Linked DNA regions of Niabella beijingensis. The protein of the gene in region 2 binds, or shares a complex with, the protein of the main gene of each other region. Links are inferred from orthologs where the notes say so. Each region holds a gene or a part of one and is shown on either strand. Other genes may lie near its edges. The genes, in order: pheT and pheS.

Region 1 (9,848 bases), on a different replicon or contig from region 2:
AGAGGCGGGCAGGGCCACGCTGAGCGGGCGGAAACTATGGTTCGACGATAAGTTCGGCCGGTTGAGTGCAGAGGAAAAAGGCCAGTACCTGGGTATGTTTGAGCCGGATGACCGCATCCTGGTGCTTTATACGGATGGCTATTATGAAATAACCGACCAGGAGATGACGCAGAAGTTTGATGCGGATAAAGTGTTGCTGATCGAGCGGTTTGATCCGGAAAAGATCATTACGGCGGTTTATGTCGATAAAAAGCAATTGCAGTTTAATGTAAAGCGCTTTAAGATCGAAACGTCCACATTGAAGAATAAATTCCTGTTTATAAAAGAAGGAGACGGCAACTACCTGGAGTGTGCTACCACCATGCCGGAACCGGTACTGATGGTGCAAAGCGGTAAGGGAAGCCAGATCCGGAGCGCGAAGTTCAAGCTGGCAAAAATGACCGATGTAATGGGCTGGAAGGCAGTGGGAGCAAAGCTGACCGACTATAACAAATCGGTGGTAATGGAATGGGTGGAGAACGAGAAACCAACCAATCAGCAGGAATTGTTCTAACTTAGTGACAAAATCATTGCCCATCCGGGTGTAATAAGCGCATGATGACGGATGTTTTTGAAATGACCGATCTGTACAAGGCCCTGCTGGCATTGCTGGCAGGACTTATCCTTGGACTTGAACGGGAGTTGAAGGACAAGGCCGCGGGGCTGAAAACGATCTCTGTCATTTGTCTGGGATCCGCCTTATTTTCCATTCTGTCGCTTAAGATCACCGGGCCCTATGCAGATGGTGCCCGTATTGCTTCTTATGTCGTCAGCGGGATCGGTTTCCTGGGTGCAGGGGTGATCTTTAAAGATGGGATCAATGTTTCCGGTCTTACCACGGCCAGTGTGATCTGGATGGCGGCTGCGGTAGGGATGTCGATCGGGTTTGGGAAGATCTATCTCGCAGCGATCTTTTTAGGCACCTGTCTGCTGATCGTATATACCGGCCGGTACCTGAACCTGGCCCTTTTCTCCGGGAAAACAAGCCGTACTCTCCGGATCGTGTTGCTGCACAATAATACGGCGATCAAAGATGAGATCATACGGCAGCTGAAACCCTATATCTCCCGGCTGGAGCAGGTAAAACTGGAATCCTTCCCCGAAAAAATGGTCGTATCCCTGAACCTGATGATCCCCACAAAAAAGCTGGCACAGCTGGAAGCCTACCTGGTAAGTGAGCACCGGATCGAAAGTTTTGAATTATAGAAGCACGGCACTGAAATAATAAAAGCGGGAAGCACATTGTCTTCCCGCTTTTTATATATGTTCCTGCTTACTTAATATTTAAACACTTTTCCACCTGCCATTACTTCCTGGGTACTGGCATCAAAAGTAGCCTTCATGCCTGTACGGGCTGCTGCCGTGGCCATGATATTGGCCACCGAATGCATATAACCCGCTTCGGCAGGTGCATGCGTCTGCTTGCGGCTGCGTACGCATTCCATCCAGTTGAGCATATGACTGCTGGTAAGCGGATCGGCACCGGTGTTGGCCGATGTTTCCACTTTTTCTGCCTTTTCGGTCAGTGAAAATTCCGGCAACAGGTTGGCCTTCATGCCCATGGGTTGGGCAAATTTTTCTTCCAGTCCGCCCCTGGGCGAAACCTTATTGGTGATCAGGTTTAGCTCACCGCCGTTGGAGTAGTAAACTTCTGCCGGCCGTTCATCGCCGTTGGTCATGCGCGACATAAATACTACCTGGAATCCTTTTGAAGGATCCTCTTCCGGACCATAATCAAACACTGCTGTAGTGGTGTCCCAGTTCCGGCGGCCATCCTTCCATTGATAAATGCCGCCGTTGGCGGTTACACTGCGGGGATGCTTCAGTCCGCTGAACCAGTGCACGGTGTCGATCTGGTGACTCATCCACTGACCGAAGGCACCGGAGGAATAAGGCCAGAACAGGCGATACTCCAGGTATTTGCGGGGATCCCAGTCTTCATAAGGGCGGTTCATCAGGAACCGCTTCCAGTCCGTATCTTCCTGTTTTAATTTGGCAACCAGTTCCGGCCGGCGCCAGCGCCCGGGCTGGTTCACATTCCAGGTGAGCTCCACCATGTTGATATCCCCGAATTTTCCCGACCGTATAAATTCCTCAGCGGCCTTGTAATTGGTACCGCTGCGGCGTTGGGAACCGATCTGAATGATCTGTTTTGATGCGTTGATCGCTTTTAATGCTGCCCGGTTGTCTTCCATGGTTTCAGCAAAAGGCTTTTCCACGTAAGCGTCGCAGCGGGCACTTACCGCTTCAATGGCGCAGAGCGCATGCTGGAAGTCGGCCGTGCTGATGATAACCGCATCCACATCTTTGGCGGAATACAGCTCCTCATTATTGCGGTATCCTTTTACAGGATGCCCCAGTTTCTCCTGCAGGAATTCAGTACCGAGGTTACGGCGGTAACTCCACAGATCGGATACTCCGGTAATATCGAAGTTCAGTTTCTTGTAATGATTTAAAAAAGAAGGGAAGAGGGAACTGCGGAACCGGTCGGAGAATCCTACGATTCCTACACGTACCCGGTCGTTCGCACCAAGGATGTTACCGTAGCTTTTTGCAGACCATCCCATGGAGGCCAGGTATGTACCGGTAGTGGCCAATGCGGCCTGGCGGATAAAGGTTCTTCTTGAATTGGACATATGGCTTTGTTTATAAATAGAGAAATGAACAGCAAATGCTGCCCCGAGCATTTAAATTTACTCAACAATGCTGAATAAAGCACCGGTAAGCACCATATTTTGCTAAAACGTTTTCGGATGCTGTGAATTATCGGCTGAGATTTCAGGATTAAGTGCGATATAAGAGTTGAGATATGAGAATTAAGAGTTCAGTTGCCGGGTACAATTGAGCAATCCGGACCCGGCGGGTGAAGAAAGCTGCACAATACAGTAGCAGTCTTCTGACGCGTTTCTGTCGTTCGTCTCAACTCTCAACTCTCAATTTTCGAGTCTCTACCAGCCTTCTGCAATGAATTACCCCTGCAGCTCGCTGTCGAGGATCGCTTCGAGCTGGTTCAGTTTATCCATGATCACATCGGAATCCATAGAGGAGGCCGCTTCGGCCTTGAATTCCGTGGCAAACCAGATCAGCACCATGGATACATAATCCTGCATGTCTTTTCCGGGGAATGTCTTTTTAAATTCCATCACTTTATCATTGATGATCTTGATAGAATGACGGACCGTCTCTTCATCGGCAGGCTCCACCCGGATGCGGAAGTGCCGGTCGGCGATCATAATATTAGCGGGGATCAGATTTTCTTCCTGTGACATGATTGTACTTTTAGGTTAAACACTCAGCAATGCAATACACCGGTCTATTTCGCGGAGGTAGCCATTGACCCGTTTTTCAAAGGCTTTCCGCTCTTCCGTACTCATGGAAGTGTTCCCGTAACGGGCAATATCGAGCTGTTGCTGCGCGGCTTCCATGTTGGAGACCGCACTGGCTGCAGCGGCACGGGCTTCTTCCAGGTCCTGTTTCAGGGCCATATTCTCTTTTTCTATGGCTGCATTTTTCCGGCTCAGCTGGATCAGCTTTTCCTGTATCAGCCTGATTTTTTCTTCTATCGCCTGACTCATCAATAAAATTTATAGGTTATCGATTACGGATTATTTCCGGATTTCTACCTGCAAATCTCTCTCCAAACTTTGCATGATCTTCTTCATCCAGCCATCGATCTCTACATCGGTCAATGTTTTTTCCTCATCCAGGAAGGTAAAATTAATGGCCAGCGATTTTTTACCGGCGCCCAGTTTGTCACTTACAAAAACGTCAAAAAGCTGAACAGATTGTAATTTTTTGAGATTTAATTTCCGGATCACTGCCTCCACCGACCGGTAAGGCAGCTCCTGCGGAGCGATCATGGCAATATCCCGCTGCACACCGGGGAACCTTGGGATAGGGGAAAACTGGGTCTTGTGTTTTAAGGCCAGCTTTAAAAGGGCATTCCAATCCAGATCAGCATAGAATACGGGTTGTTTGATGTAGAACCGGTCCAGCAGATCCCGGTGCACGGCGCCGATCTTTCCCAGCCCCGCCGGACCGGATTTGAGCTCCAGTCCATATTGAAAATTCGGTGTTTCCAGCTCATCATATTGCACTCCGGAAATACCGCATACCTGCAATATTTTTTCCACAATACCTTTCAATGCAAAGAAATCGTATTTGACACCCGGTTGTTTCCAGCCGGCCGCCTGCTGATTGCCGGATAAATAAATACAGAGATGCTCCGGTTCTTCAAAATTTCCTTTTTTGTTGATAATGTACGTTTTACCAAACTCAAATAATCTTAAATTTTCGTTCTTCCGGTTTAGATTCCGCAGAATGATCTCCAGCCCGGTTTCCAGCATGTCTGGCCGCATGATGTTCAATTCAGCGCTAAGGCTGTTCTTCATCTTCACCACACCGGTCAGCTCCTGTTCAGAATAATAGGCATTGTTGGTGATGGAGTTGGTAAGGATCTCCTGGTGACCGGATCCGATTAATTGCGAAACTATTTTTTCTTTAATAGATTCGCTTTCAATATTTTCATCTACAGAAGGTGTTATTTTTATCGATGTTGGGATCTCCACGTTGTCCAGCCCGTCGATCCGCAGGATCTCTTCCACCAGGTCGGCCTGCAACCGGATGTCCGGCTTATGATAGGGCACAGAGATCAGCAGGGCATCGATCGTGTCTTTTTCCACTTCAAAACCCAGTGATTGCAAAATGGATTTGATCGCATCCGGGTGATAGTTCTTGCCGCTTAATTTTTTAAGGTAATGATATTTCAGGGCGATCTCTTTCCGGGGCTGGGGATCCGGGTAAAGATCATAAATATCAGAGGCAATGCTTCCGCCGCAGATCTCAAGGATCAGACCGGTAGCGCGCTTCAATACATTTACCGTTGCTGAAATGTCCGTGCCTTTTTCAAAGCGGGTGGCGGCATCAGTCCTTAGCCCGTGCCGGAAAGAGGTCTTGCGGATGGTTACCGGATCAAAACAGGCACTTTCCAGGAAAATGCGGGCCGTTTGATCCGTTACGCCGCTTTCCAGTCCGCCGAAAACACCGCCGATACACATTCCGCCTTCTGCGTCACAGATCATAAGGTCCTCAGCACTTAACTTCCGTTCTTTTTCATCAAGGGTGATAAAGGTAGTGCCTTCCGGGAGGTTTTTGACGATCACCTGGTTGCCCCGTATTTTATCCGCATCAAACGCATGCAGGGGTTGCCCCGTTTCATGTTGTATGAAATTGGTAATATCTACTATATTGTTTATGGGTCTCAATCCAATAGCTTTTAATACATGCTGCAGCCATTTGGGTGATTGGCCCACTTTTATACCATCGATACAAATGCCGCTGTAACGGGGGCAGGCTATTTTATTTTCGACTGTAACCTTTAGCGGGGCCTTGCCTTTAGGTGCCTTAAAGCTGCCGGTCTCAGGAAGTTTGGGCCGTACCGATTTTTTATCATGATGGGAAAGATAGGCGCATACGTCGCGTGCCACGCCCCAATGGCTCATTGCGTCCATTCGGTTAGGGGTAAGGCCGATCTCAAAGATCATATCCGAATAACTCTGAAAATATTCAGAAGCCGGAGTTCCGGGTTTAACATTGTCCGGCAGCACCAGGATGCCGTCATGTGAAGCGCCCAGGCCGATCTCGTCTTCCGCACAGATCATACCCTGACTTTCCTCTCCGCGGATCTTGGCCAGCTTCATGGTTACCGGTGCATTATTTAGCGGGTAAATGGTAGCGCCCACGGGTGCCACAATCACCTTTTGTCCTGCGGCTACATTGGGAGCGCCACATACAATGTTAAGAGGGATGTCCCCGCCAACCGTAACTTTTGTCAGTTTCAGTTTATCAGCGTTCGGATGCGGATGGGTTTCCAGTACTTCGCCTACCACCAGGCCTTTCAGACCGCCTTTTAATTCTTCATATTCATGAACGGCTTCCACTTCGAGTCCGATAGAAGTTAAAATCTGGCTCAATCGTTCCACACTTACGGTAACCGGGAGGTAGTCACTCAGCCATTTATAGGATATTATCATCTGCTCTTAATAATTGGTAAAAATTGAACTGCGAATATACAATTTAGCCCCCAGCTATACGAATACCCCCGCATAAATAAGCAGCGGAATATTTAAATTGTATGTATAATTTTGATGAACAAAGAAAAAAAGAAGTTGTTTTAAATAAGTTTATTAATTTATATAATATTAAAGTTTCTTTATATGTTGTGCCTGAAAAATACTTATCATCATGAAAAAGTTAGATGCAATACACAAAACATCATTTAAAGAAGAAGCATGCCTTTTTTATCAAGACTTCATTGCTAAAGAGAATAAAGGCGAAGCTGCAGAAAGGTGTATACAGTATGTTGTGCACTCGAGAAGAAATTGGATCCAGTTGTTGCCCAGTGGGTAGCATATTTTTTATAGTGATGCCTTTTAAGGCCTACAGAAACAGTCTTTGTTATCATAACCATATGAAAGTTGGCTTTTATTAAGCCGTTTAATTTTTAACTATAATCACACAATATGTTTTCTACTTTCTTTTCGTGGTCAGGATCTTTTTTTATTTGTTTATTTATAACCAGTACAAGCCATGCACAGTCTTTTATACCATTTGAAATGAGCCCCGAGGGCCATATAATGGTCAAGGCAAAGGTTAATGGGGTAGAAGGCAACTTTATATTTGATACGGGTGCGGGATTAACGCTAATAACCAAAACCTTTTCAGAGAAAGTAGGCAAGCTGCACAAACAGGATGGGAGCTATACCGGTTTTCGGGCAACTGGTGAGCAACTGACGGCTGATCTGTATGATGCGAACACGTTAGCATTAGGGAATTTTGTTGAACAAAGTCCGGTATTAACCATTTTTGATGTGAACCTTGGTACTATCGACGGGTTAATCTCTCTCATGAGCTTTAAGGAACAACCATTTACAATCGATTATACAAACAAGAGAATCGTTTTTGAAACTGATAAAAGCATGTCTGTCGTTCGTAAAGCTGGCCATCCAATTCCATTACAGCTAAATGACTCGCGAGGCAAAGCGCTCTCAATTTTCGCTTATTTTATTGTGAATGATAGTTTAACACTACAATTTTCAATTGATAGTGGGGCGGGGAATAATGTATATCGGATAAACTCAAAATTTATTTCGGCTTTAAGTATTGATACAGCAAAGGCTGATAAAATAGTTATCCCAAGTGAATTTAATCCTGAGATCAAAACCATTATTTACCAAACCGGTATAAAATCCATAACCACAAAAGCTTCACCTGCTATTCAGTGCCGAGATATAAAAGCCTCCTTCATTGATGGCTTAATTTACGATGGTATTGTATCATTAAACTGGATCGGAAAACAGGTTACATTTGATTTAAAAAACAGAGAAATGATCGTTCTGAAGTAGGAACACTTCTTTTTAAGTTGAGTATTGTTTACGTTAGTATAGTGGAATTTAATACGAAAGGAGTGCTAAATTCGCAGGGCGTTAACTATTGGGATATGATGAAAAATATACTGCTCCTGCTGCTGCTGACGCTGCAATTTTCCGGTGCCGGTGCCCAGGGTTCGGGAGTATGGAAAGTAGCTATGGGAGATACCATCCCGGATTTTGGCTTTACACTTAAAAACGCCGGAGACTCTGTGAAGATCAGTAATTACAGGGGCAAGGTAGTGCTCATTAATTTTTTTGCCACCTGGTGCGGCCCCTGCCGGGCAGAACTGCCGCGGATACAACGGGAAATCTGGAACGTATATAAAAATAACCCGCGGTTCGCATTGTTCATCTTCGGACGCGAAGAGGGCTGGGATAAGCTGAATGCCTTTGTGCAACAAAAAAAATTCAGCTTTCCCCTACTGGCCGATCCGGAACGGCAGATTTTTTCCCGGTTTGCCGACACGTTTATTCCCCGCAATGTGGTGATCGATGAAACGGGTAAGGTCATTTACCAGTCGGTAGGATATGATAAAACGGAGTTTGAAAAACTGCTGGTACTTCTGAAAGGATCCCTGGAGCACAAATAATTTTCTGCATAAAAAAAGCCCTGCAGGCCGGATGGGAATTGCAGGGCATAGAAATGGGTGTTTTTATGATGGTAGACTTACGGGTTGAAAAAAGTGCCCGGAAAAAAGCGGGTTACTGATCTCTTTAAAAATATTATATGAGGAACGGTGACGGAGGGTGCAGAGCGGACCGGTATAAAACGGGCCTTCTCCGGTTGCTTAAGCCGGCGGGGCGCCTGCCCGATGTGACCCATACGGGGGCATGCCTCAGGAAATATATGAGCGATTGCAAGCGACGGTTTCATGGCTTCCGTTTAGTGGTAGTTCTACTGCTAAACGGAAAAAACAGCAAAAACGCAACAGCGCAGAGGTCAACTCCAGGACTTTTTTTCTTTTCTTATCAGCATCGGGGCAAAAAACAGGTAGTAGCATACCATCCATAGGTCCATTATAAGGACCCATTTCCGGAGATCCGGTTCGTTCAGTTTTTTCATTACATTGGCAAAAAGGAGCTGCTGAAGGAGGGACTTCCCCAGTAAAATGCCCAGGCCTGCCCGCCAGTCGTACCAGATACAACAGGCAATGATCAAAAAGTAAAATAAAAAATGAGACAGGCTGTATAACCCTAACAAAAACTTGTGTTTAGGTTTGTAATATTTCGAAGTACTGAAATGCCTTGTCTTTTGATTTTTCCATTCTTTCCAGGTCCGTTTGGGGCTGCTTAAGGTATGAGCCGCCGGATCAATAACAACAGCGGTGTTTTTTGCGGTGGCTACCTTATTTATAAACAGATCATCGTCGCCGCCCGGAAGGTGATTGACATCCGAGAAGCCTTTATTATTCAGGAACAGGCTTTTTTTATAACTGAGGTTCCTTCCCACACCCATATAGGGTACACCGGCCAGCGCATAGGACAGGTATTGCAGGGCGCTGTGAAAGGTCTCGTAACGGATCACCTTATTAAGAAAACCGGGATATTTATGGTAGGCGCCGTAGCCCAGTACGATCTCGATCTGCTGCTCATAGGGCTCCTGCATTTTCTGAAGCCAGTGTTCGGTGGCCGGCACACAATCGGCGTCGGTAAGCAGGAGGATCTCATGACCGGCCTGCCGTATGCCCATGGAAAGCGGGTATTTTTTTCCCGGTATATGCTGTGCGTTCTGTTGAAGATTGAGCAGGCTGAGCCCTCCGTATTTTCCGTTCAGTTCCTGCAATACATATTTACTGTCGTCTGTGGAATTGTCGTTCACCACCAGGATCTGCCGGCTGGCGGCATATTCCTGAAAGATCAGCCCGGGAATATTTTTGGCAAAATTGCGGGCCTCATTCTTACCGCATACGATAATGCTCACGGGGTGCTGTTGTATACTGCTTTGGCTCCGGGGCTTAAAAAACACCAGCCGGGCAAAAAAATAAAGATAATAGAACAGGAGAACGGCCGTAAAAAGCAGGAGCGCGATAAATATGATATATCCAGGGGTTAGGTCCGGCATGGCGCAAATATAGCGCGCTAATTTTAAATTTGAATGAAGATATAAGACTTCAGTTGTCCGATTTCAGATTTCAGGCCTCATTTCTCAACTCAGCTTTCTCAATTCTTCCAGTTGTATTAATTTTGCCGCCAATTTATGGCACAACTCAGTTTTCAGCTACAACACACCGATACGGGATCCGCCGCTCGCGCGGGTCTGATTCAGACCGATCACGGACAAATTGAAACACCTGTTTTCATGCCGGTGGGCACCGCAGGCTCCGTAAAAGCGGTTACCCAGGCACAGCTCGAAAACGATATACACGCCCGGATCATTCT
Region 2 (9,745 bases):
CCTTGGCCTTATCGGTCAGAAAGATCAGGTTCTTCCTGCGGTCGGCTCTGGAATGGATCCGCTTTACCATATCGGCCCTTTCAAGATTATCCACCAGCCTTGTCATGCTGGGCTTATCCCGGAAGGTAGCCTTGCAAAGATCCTGCTGACTGATGCCGTCTTCCTTCCACAAATGATACAATACACTCCATTGCTCGATGGTAAGGCTCAGGTCGGCCTGGTTGAACTTTTTTTGCAACCGCCGGGCAATTGCCGTACTTGCCACACCGGTAATGAAGCTGTACAACTCACTTTTCTTAAATTGGTTGTTTGGCATATAGTTGTTTTGACAACTAACCAAAGTTAGTCTATTTTTGTATTAGAAGATTTATTTTCCGGTTGATTTTAATCAAAATCGGTGGTTCAAAAATTTGTTACATATCAACAATCTGAAATAAGTTACCGGCACAACGGAAACGGTCCGCAGCCGGTGATCTGCCTGCACGGTTTCAACGAATCGGCAAGATCTTTTTCCGTTTTAAAAAATCCGGACAATCGTTATACATTTCTCATGATTGACGCTCCTTTTCACGGAAGCACCAACTGGCAACAGGGGTTACATTATACACCTGATAACCTCCATGAAATTATAAATAATATTTTAAAAGCGGAAGGTTTTTCTCCGGAACAGCAACTGATCTTTGTCGGGTTCAGTCTGGGCGGGCGCATGAGCCTTTCCTATTACCAGCACTACCCCCATACCATCAGCCGCCTGATATTGCTGGCTCCGGATGGGCTGGCATTGAATTGCTGGTACGGGTTCTCTGCTTATACCCGGGCCGGCAACCGGCTGTTTTATCTTACGATGAAGTACCCGCAATGGCTGATAAAACTGGCAGGGATACTGAGCAGGCTGGGATTTATTAATCCCGGGATAAAAAAATTTGTTACCCACTACCTGCATGCAAAAGAAGTACGGCAGACCTTGTATAACTCCTGGACTGCTTTTCGTTTCTTTAAACCGGATATTGCGCAGATAAAAAAAATCATTGCGGCCAACAAGACACCGGTTCAATTGTATTTTGGTAAATACGACAGGGTGATCCCCGCAGCCCGTGGTATTGATTTTATAAAAGGTATCGAAGCCTATGCAAAAACAACCGCACTGGAAACCGGGCACCGGTTATTGCAGGACAGGACCGTACAGGCGCTCTTTGAGAACACCTAGCTCCCGGAGAAAATTATGGTTTATAGTGTGACCCATAAAGTATAGAATGCCGTATCATTCTGCACTTACCTTACTTTCCTGTTTTCAGCCGGAACCGTTAGTTTTGCTGCATGTGGCTGACCGGCATTGTATTGTTTTTATTGATCGTTTATGCCCTGCTCATCCTGTTTTATACAAAAAGCTGGAAACAGATCCCCCTGCAATCCACGGAAGCTCCCGTTGCGGACAAGGGGCATCCTGTCACTTTCTCCGTCATCATTCCTGCGAGGAACGAGGAAGCAACGATCCTCCGTCTGCTGGAGTCAATAAAGAAACAGACCTACCCCTCATCGCTTTTTGAGGTCATTGTTGTAGATGACCATTCGGATGATCAGACCGCAACCGTTGTTAAACAGTTTGCTGAAAACAACGATGCGTTTTCTGTCCGGTTGCTTTCACTCCGTAATGATGCGCTCAATTCCTACAAGAAAAAAGCCATTGAAGAAGGGATCGCTGCCGCACAAAATGCCTGGATTGTTTGCACGGATGCGGATTGCCTGGTATCTCCGGACTGGCTGCAAAGTTTTGCCCGGCTGATCACCGGAACCCGTGCGGTTTTTATAGCAGCTCCCGTTGCATTTATGGAGGAGCCTTCTCTGATCAACAGGTTCCAGGACCTGGATTTTCTTACATTACAGGGCATCACCGGGGCTTCCGTTTATAAGAATATACACACCATGTGCAATGGTGCCAATCTCGCTTACCGGCGGTCGGTCTTCTATGATGTAAACGGCTTCGCCGGCATCGATCAGATCGCTTCCGGCGATGATATGCTTCTGATGCATAAGATCTGGAAGCGTTACCCCGAACAGGTAGCCTACCTGAAATCAAAACAGGCCATTGTAAAAACCGGTGCTGCTCCCACCTGGAACGCCTTCATTAACCAGCGCATCCGCTGGGCCAGTAAGGCCACCACGTACGATGACAAGCGGATTTTTGCAGTATTGTTCCTGGTATATCTTTTTAACCTCTCGTTTCCGGTGTTGTTCATTGCAGGGTTTATACACTTCAGTTATTTTTATGCCCTGCTTGTTTTCTGGATCTTAAAGACCATTATTGAATACCCGTTTATAAAAAGCGTGGCGCAGTTTTTTGACAAAGGAGCATTATTAAAATACTTTTTCTTTTTTCAGCCGCTGCACATCGCCTATACCGTGCTTGCCGGGTTCCTGGGCAGCTTTGGTAAATACGAGTGGAAAGGCCGGCGTGTAAAATAAGCTGCTTACCACCATTTTTCTTACATTTGAGATCCATGCAATTCTTCTCAATATTCCGTCAGCCGGCCTGGAAACGGCTCAGAAAAAACAAGGGGGCGGTTATTGGTTTGTATGTGATCCTTTTTTCGGCCCTTGTGGCGATCTTCTGTTATTTCCTGGCGCAGGACGCTTCCCCCAATGCCAACCGGATCATCCTGGAAATAGGGGGTGCCAAACCCGGCTGGAAACAATCCTTCCTCAAAGTAAAAAAAGAACAGGCACCGCCCGCTGCCGGTTTTTTTCAACGGCTGGTCAGCGGCAGCCCGGACCGCTGGGACTATATTCCGATCACAGCACATCACTATACCGCAGACAGTATCATTGTAGAAAAGTATATTGACGAAGGCGTCACGGAACGGCTTGGGTTTGCAAAATCCCTGCTGGCCCCCGTACCCCTGGAAACAAAAACATTCTGGCTGGGTACCGACAGCTACGGCCGGGACATTTTAAGCCGGCTGATCGTAGGCACAAGAGTCAGTTTAAGTGTGGGAATGATTACCGTGCTTATTTCCATCAGCATCGGACTGATACTGGGATCACTGGCCGGATATTATCGCGGCCGGGTCGATGAAATCATTATGTGGTTCATCAATGTGATCTGGAGCATTCCCACCCTGCTGCTGGTGTTTGCGATCACGCTGGCACTGGGAAAAGGATTCTGGCAGGTATTTATTGCAGTAGGACTTACCATGTGGGTAAACGTGGCACGGCTTGTAAGAGGGCAGGTACTCGCGGTAAGAGAACTGGAATACATCGAAGCAACAAAGGCGCTTGGTTTTAAAAATGCCCGCATCATTGCAGGTCATATCTGGCCCAATATTATGGGTCCTGTACTGGTTATTGCAGCAGCAAATTTTGCGTCCGCGATCGTTATTGAAGCCGGACTGAGTTTTTTAGGTGTGGGGGTACAACCGCCGCAACCCAGCTGGGGGCTGATGATCAAAGAGAACTACAATTTCATCATTACTCAAAACCCAATGCTGGCACTGGCTCCGGGCTTCGCGATCATGATCCTTGTGCTGGCCTTTAATCTTTTCGGAAACGGACTGCGGGATGCGCTGAACGTAAGAGGAAAACTGTGAGGGCGCCGGGCCTTTGATGCCGGATGCTCCCACCTCGATGCCCACAGCATCTAATCCAGCACCCTTACATTTCTGGCAAAACTTTCCTCAAGAGAGATCAGCGTTTCAGTTCTTTCAATGCCTTTGATCTTTTGCAGTTTCTCATGCAGTACGTTCCGCAGTTCACTGATATCCTTACAAATGATTTCCGCAAACATACTGTAGTTCCCGGTCGTATAGTTCAGTCGCACCACTTCTTTCAGTTTATACAACTCTTTTGCCACCGAGTCGTACAGTGAGCTTTCCTTCAGATAGATCCCGATAAAAGCAATCACATCATACCCTAACAGTTTTAAATCTGTATTTAATTTTGTACCTTTCACTATGCCGTCCTTCTGCAGTTTCTTTATCCGCACATGTATCGTTCCTCCGGATACAAAAAGTTTTTTGCCGAGGTCGGCATAGGAAATTTCAGCATCTTCCATCATGTGCTGGATGATCTGCAGATCGAGTTTGTCTAGATTCAATTTATTGTTCATTTAGGCAATATTGATTTTAAATAATTTAACAATCATTGCAAATATTTAAACATTTTCTATATTTTCAAAATTTTTATTGAATTATTTGGAATGATCCCCCTGTAATGTCTATTTTTGTTCTATCAAACGCTGAAAAAAGCGGCGTTCTTTTACACTGTGGGGTGATGAAATTTTTGGCAGACATGCCCTCTTGTCTCGGGGGTGAGGAGCACAGGATAAACACAGCATAGAGCCGGTGCTGATTTCGGTCAGGACCGACCGGGGTTGACCACCACGGATTTTGTGTTGCGGCTAACTGCCTCGTGGAGGTTCGAGCCCTCCCCCTACAGCTTTTTAAAACCTTACAGGTAACCCCTGTAAGGTTTTTTTATTGTTCCTGGTATCCTCCCTTTCCCGCTCCAGTCCTGCCAAAGTCCATAATCGTTTATTGTCTGCCGCAGCACCGGTTCATTGATAACCAATCCGCTCCCTGTTTTTCCAGGCCTTTTTTTGAAGCTACTGGTTCATTGTCAATAGCAGGGAAATGCTTTAAGGTCACAAATTGCGACCGTAAAGCATCGTATTCCTCTTTTTGTAAGCGCAGTCATAAAACCCTCCGGAAAGCGTTTCCTGTTTCTCCGTACAGACTCCTTCAGCTGCCTGGTGTCGATCTGATAGAGTTCAGCGGGATCGTAATCCATCATTACGTGCTGACCTCTTATTTCGCAAATTTTTTGCTGAATAACAGTTAATTGCATGGTGTTTTCATTTGTTTTTAGTGATTCGCCTGTTTTCTATATCAATTTACATCATTTTATCCCCCTGCGAAAACAACGTTCCCGGCACATTTGCCCATACGCAAACCATACTATTCCCGGAGTGATGCACATCCTGCAAAAAATGGTTTCATCCCCCCGAAATTACCGGTATCTTGCCTCCTCCATTTTAATTATCTTTGCCCGCTATGCAGGATTTGATTCAAACCTTAGAGACGTATAAAAAAGAGATCACTGAATTCTCCGGTACCGGCGAACAGGCAGCCGAAGCCTTCCGCATCAAATGGCTGGGCTCCAAGGGCCAGGTAAAACAGGTAATGGGAGCAATGAAGAATGTACCGGCTGAACAAAAAAAAGAAGCCGGTCAGCTGCTGAATGAATTCAAATTATTCACAGAGGCAAAATACGCACAGCTGAAGGAAACTGCTGAAGCTGCCGCCAACGGCGCCCAGAACAGCAGACCGGACCTTTCCCTTCCCGGTGATGAAATGCCATTGGGAAGCCGCCACCCGATATCCCTGATGCGTCAGAAGATCATTTCCGTTTTCCAGCGGCTGGGATTTGCTGTGGCCGAAGGACCGGAGATCGAAGACGACTGGCATAATTTTACGGCATTGAACATGCCGGCCCACCACCCGGCACGCGATATGCAGGACACGTTTTACGTGGATGCCGGCGAAAACACGGCCGTTGACTGGCTGCTGCGTACCCACACCAGCAATACCCAGATCCGGGAAATGGAAAAGGGAAAATTACCGATCCGTGTGATCTGCCCCGGACGCGTATACCGGAACGAAACCATCAGCGCCCGGAGCCATTGCTTCTTTCACCAGGTGGAAGGGCTGTATATCGACGAGAATGTATCCTTCGCCGACCTGAAGCAAACACTGTATTTCTTTGTGCGTGAAATGTACGGGAAAGACGTACGGGTGCGCTTCCGTCCTTCTTATTTCCCCTTTACCGAACCCAGTGCAGAAATGGATGTGAGCTGTTTTATCTGTGGCGGCAAAGGGTGTAATATCTGTAAAAAGACCGGCTGGGTGGAGATACTGGGTTGCGGAATGGTGCATCCCAATGTACTGCAGAATTGTGGCATCGATCCGGAAAAATATACCGGCTTTGCCTTTGGTATGGGTGTGGAACGCCCGGCGATGCTGAAATATGGTATCAACGATATCCGGCTGTTCAGTGAGAATGATGTCCGTTTCCTGAAACAATTTACCGCTGCCACTTAAAACAATACCTATTTAATCCGCATCTGTACCCCGGGTGGCTGTAACCATCCAAGATGCTTATTTTTGATAACTATTTATAGAACAAATAATGGAAAAAGAACAACTGAAACAACAGGTAAAAGAACAGATCATAAAGTTCCTGAACCTGAATAATGTCAAACCCGAGGACATCAAGGATGAGGAGCCGCTGTTTGGCGAAGGGCTTGGCCTGGATTCGATCGACTCTATCGAGCTCATCGTAATGCTTTCCCGGGAATACGGCATCAACATCCAGGATCCCAAGGAAGGCCGGAAAATACTGACCACCGTTAATACGATGGTCGATTATATCGAACAGCATCGTACAAAATAAGTTTCTGTTTTGGGCAGGATTTTAGTTACCGGTCTGGGTCTTATTTCTGCAATCGGCGATTCTGTAGCGGCAAACCGGCAGGCGCTCGCAGCCGGCAATTCCGGTATCGGCGCAGCCACTTACCTGGAATCAAAATATGCCGCATTGCTTCCCTTCGGGGAAATAAAGAAAAGCACGGAGACCCTTCTGGAAGCCCTTCCGGGCAGCTATCCGGAGGTAACACGCACCGATCTGATCGCCCTGCATGCGATGAAGGAAGCCATTGCCGATGCAGGGTTGTCTGCTGCACAGTTGCGCGACCGTTCTACTGCTTTTATCAGCGCCAGCACTGTGGGGGGCATGTGTCTTACAGACAAAATGTATGCAGATGCCAATGCTACGGAAGCCAACAACAGCCCCTTCCTGGGCTCCTATTCCAATAGTGCCAGCACACTTTTTTTGCAATCCTTCTTTACGATCGGGGGTATCGTCAACACGTTCAATACAGCCTGTTCTTCTTCCGCCAATGCCATTATGTATGGCGCACGCCTGTTGCAGAACGGGTTGGCAGAACGGGCCATTGTAGGCGGCACCGACAGTCTTGCGAAGTTCACGATCAATGGCTTTAATGCGCTGATGATCCTTTCCAATGAGCCCTGCCGGCCTTTTGATAGTGCCCGTAAGGGGCTGAACCTGGGTGAAGCCGGCGGATTTATCGTGCTTGAAAAAGAAGAGCACATCACCCCTTCCCATACGGTTTATGCCGAACTGAAAGGATTCGGCAACAACAATGATGCCTACCACCCCTCCTCCACTTCGGAGAATGCCGATGGCCCCTTTCTTTGTATGCAGGGCGCATTGCAAACAGCGGGGCTTGAACCGGGCGCGATCGATTTCATCAATGCGCATGGTACGGCTACAGAAAACAATGATGAAACGGAGAGTGTGGCCATGTTGCGGCTGTTTGACCAGGTTCCTGCATTTGCCAGTACCAAATCCTACACCGGCCACACCCTGGGTGCCGCCGGTGCTGTGGAAGCCATTTACAGCATCCTGAACCTGTATCACCAGGAGGTCTACCCTTCTTTAAATTTTGAAACACCGGTTGAAAAAACAGGACTTACACCGGTGTTAAGCTACCAGCAACGGCCTCTGAGGCATGTAATGTCCAATTCATTTGGTTTCGGAGGTAATTGCAGCTCGCTTATTTTTGGGCGGTATTAAATAACGCAGATCCTGTATTCCCGAGGCCGGCCTGCACCATCACTTCTTACTTTTCGCCTCCCGTTCTCAATCCTTCTTGGCTGCCAGTGTAAACCCAATAGTAGTACCTACCCCCTCCGTACTGCGGATATGGATGGTTTGCTGATGGGCTTCAATAATATGTTTGCAGATGGCCAGTCCCAGCCCGCTGCCGGTAACGTCCATACTGCGGCCCGTTTCCGTACGGAAAAAGCGTTCAAAGATCCGGGGAAGACTTTTTTCAGCAATACCCACTCCGTCATCGCTGATCTCTACCAGGATCCGCTTATCATCTGTTTTGTAAATACCCGCCTTAATGCTCCCGTTCACCTTCCCGTACTTAATGGCATTTTCCAGCAGATTGATCACTACCTGCCGGATCTTTTCCTTATCAGCGTTCACCATGATGGGGGCCTCACACCCTTTTTTTATGCTGAAGTGGATATTTTTCTGTTCTGCCTTGATCGATATGCCTTCGAATGAATCCTTCAGCAGGTCCTGGATCACAAAATTCCGTTTTACAATAGTGATCTCACCGCGTTCCAGGCTGGAGATCTCATCCAGGTCCTGCAGCAGGTTGGTCAGCCGTTCCACATTGGTGGCTGTTTTTTCCAGGAACTTCCGGCTGATAACGGGATCTACCATATCACCGCTCAAAAGGGTCTCCACATAGCTTTGTATCGCAAAAACAGGGGTTTTGAATTCATGGGAAAGATTTTGCAGGAATTCCCTTCGGAATTCTTCATTTGCCTGAAGGGTGGCCACTTTTTGCTGGTTTTCCTGTGCCCAGGTTTCCACATCAACAGCTACCTCATCCAGGCTTTTTTTGGGGAGGATGTATTTATAATAGGTCTCCTGCCGGCGGGTGGCTTTTGTCTGGTAGATGAACTTATAAATAACTTTGATCTTGCGGTAGATAAAACGCTCCAGCACAAAGCTCACCAAAAGATAACCACCAACAAGCACCACAAAAAAGGAGACCACCGCGGGTTGCCACTTCTGCTCCAGCACATAGTCGACAATACTGATAGGCGTGGCCAGTCCAAGCGCTGTATAGAAGGATAATTTTCTGGGAGAAAGGTTTTTAGGGTCAAACATGATCAGTCCATTGAATAATTCCCGCTTTATACCTCGAACTTATAGCCCACCCCTTTAACAGTGGTGATGCAATCCAGTTCCAGCTTCTGCCGTATTTTCCGGATATGCACATCAATGGTACGGTCGCCCACAATCACATCATTGCCCCATATCGCGTTCAGGATCTCATTTCTTAAAAAAACACGGCCCGGTTTTAATGCCAGGAGGTAGAGCAGTTCGAATTCTTTTTTTGCCAGTATGATCTCCTTATCCCCGTTCTGCACTACAAACTTTTCAGGATCAATGGTTACCGGCCCTACCTTAATGATCTTATTATCTTCCTTGTGGATCCGTCTTAACAAAGCGCTCACCCGGCTCAATAACACTTTGGGGCTCACCGGCTTGTTCACATAATCGTCTGCGCCGGTCTCCAGTCCGCGTATCTGCGTGGATTCATCATTCAATGCAGTAAGGAACATGATCAGGGTATCCTTAAAGGTGGATTGTGCCCTGAGCACCTGGCATACCTGGACGCCTGTTTTCTTTGGCATCATCATATCCAGGATGATCAGGTGGGGCTTCACCTTATTGGCCAGATCGATCGCCTCCTCGCCATCCTTGGCGGTGGTCACATCATAGCCTTCTTTGATCAGGTTATAAGATAAAATGTCGAGGATGTCAGGTTCGTCATCCGCAACCAGAATTTTATACCCTTTATTGTCCATTTAACAGAAATTTAAAGCAAACCTAACCGTATTTTTTTGATCTGCCGTATTCCGGGCGCCCTGATTACATAGAGTTAATAATAAATTAATCTAATTATAATTATAAAATTACACAGAAAACGGCTCAATCGCCGGATGCCGGTATCATGGTATAAATTTTGCATGATTTTTAACCAAATATTCTTACCCAGGCTACGTAACTTGTGATTTATGTATATGAAGAAGTTTATACCCTTCCTTTTACTGCTGCTGTTGTCGGTACAGGTAGACGCACAAAG

Evidence for each region.
Region 1: the proteins of pheS (region 2) and pheT are in contact, whole or in part, in a crystal structure (PDB 6P24), measured with the Escherichia coli proteins. The link is inferred for Niabella beijingensis from one-to-one orthologs.

The regions. Positions count from the first base shown.
Region 1 is NZ_JAIQDI010000002.1:2,173,900-2,183,747, reverse strand. What follows is about bases 3,359-6,396. They hold pheT (phenylalanine--tRNA ligase subunit beta), read right to left. Parts: upstream 6,072-6,396; coding sequence 3,645-6,071; downstream 3,359-3,644. Other genes in these bases: K7B07_RS25135 (hypothetical protein), read right to left, coding at 3,359-3,614. Outside these bases: K7B07_RS25155 (DNA gyrase/topoisomerase IV subunit A), read left to right, coding at 1-553; K7B07_RS25150 (MgtC/SapB family protein), read left to right, coding at 595-1,245; K7B07_RS25145 (Gfo/Idh/MocA family protein), read right to left, coding at 1,317-2,675; K7B07_RS25140 (cell division protein ZapA), read right to left, coding at 3,009-3,308; more of K7B07_RS25135, read right to left, coding at 3,324-3,358; K7B07_RS25125 (retropepsin-like aspartic protease), read left to right, coding at 6,561-7,442; K7B07_RS25120 (TlpA family protein disulfide reductase), read left to right, coding at 7,538-8,059; K7B07_RS25115 (glycosyltransferase), read right to left, coding at 8,410-9,531; tRNA guanosine(34) transglycosylase Tgt, read left to right, coding at 9,667-9,848.
Region 2 is NZ_JAIQDI010000001.1:2,105,320-2,115,064, forward strand. Bases 4,134-7,068 are described here. They hold pheS (phenylalanine--tRNA ligase subunit alpha), read left to right. Parts: upstream 4,134-5,045; coding sequence 5,046-6,092; downstream 6,093-7,068. Other genes in these bases: K7B07_RS08880 (ORF6N domain-containing protein), read right to left, coding at 4,612-4,839; K7B07_RS08890 (phosphopantetheine-binding protein), read left to right, coding at 6,181-6,444; K7B07_RS08895 (beta-ketoacyl-[acyl-carrier-protein] synthase family protein), read left to right, coding at 6,454-7,068. Outside these bases: K7B07_RS08855 (MarR family winged helix-turn-helix transcriptional regulator), read right to left, coding at 1-316; K7B07_RS08860 (alpha/beta hydrolase), read left to right, coding at 470-1,207; K7B07_RS08865 (glycosyltransferase family 2 protein), read left to right, coding at 1,318-2,463; K7B07_RS08870 (ABC transporter permease), read left to right, coding at 2,499-3,584; K7B07_RS08875 (Lrp/AsnC ligand binding domain-containing protein), read right to left, coding at 3,635-4,102; more of K7B07_RS08895, read left to right, coding at 7,069-7,647; K7B07_RS08900 (sensor histidine kinase), read right to left, coding at 7,714-8,763; K7B07_RS08905 (response regulator), read right to left, coding at 8,790-9,467; K7B07_RS08910 (hypothetical protein), read left to right, coding at 9,684-9,745.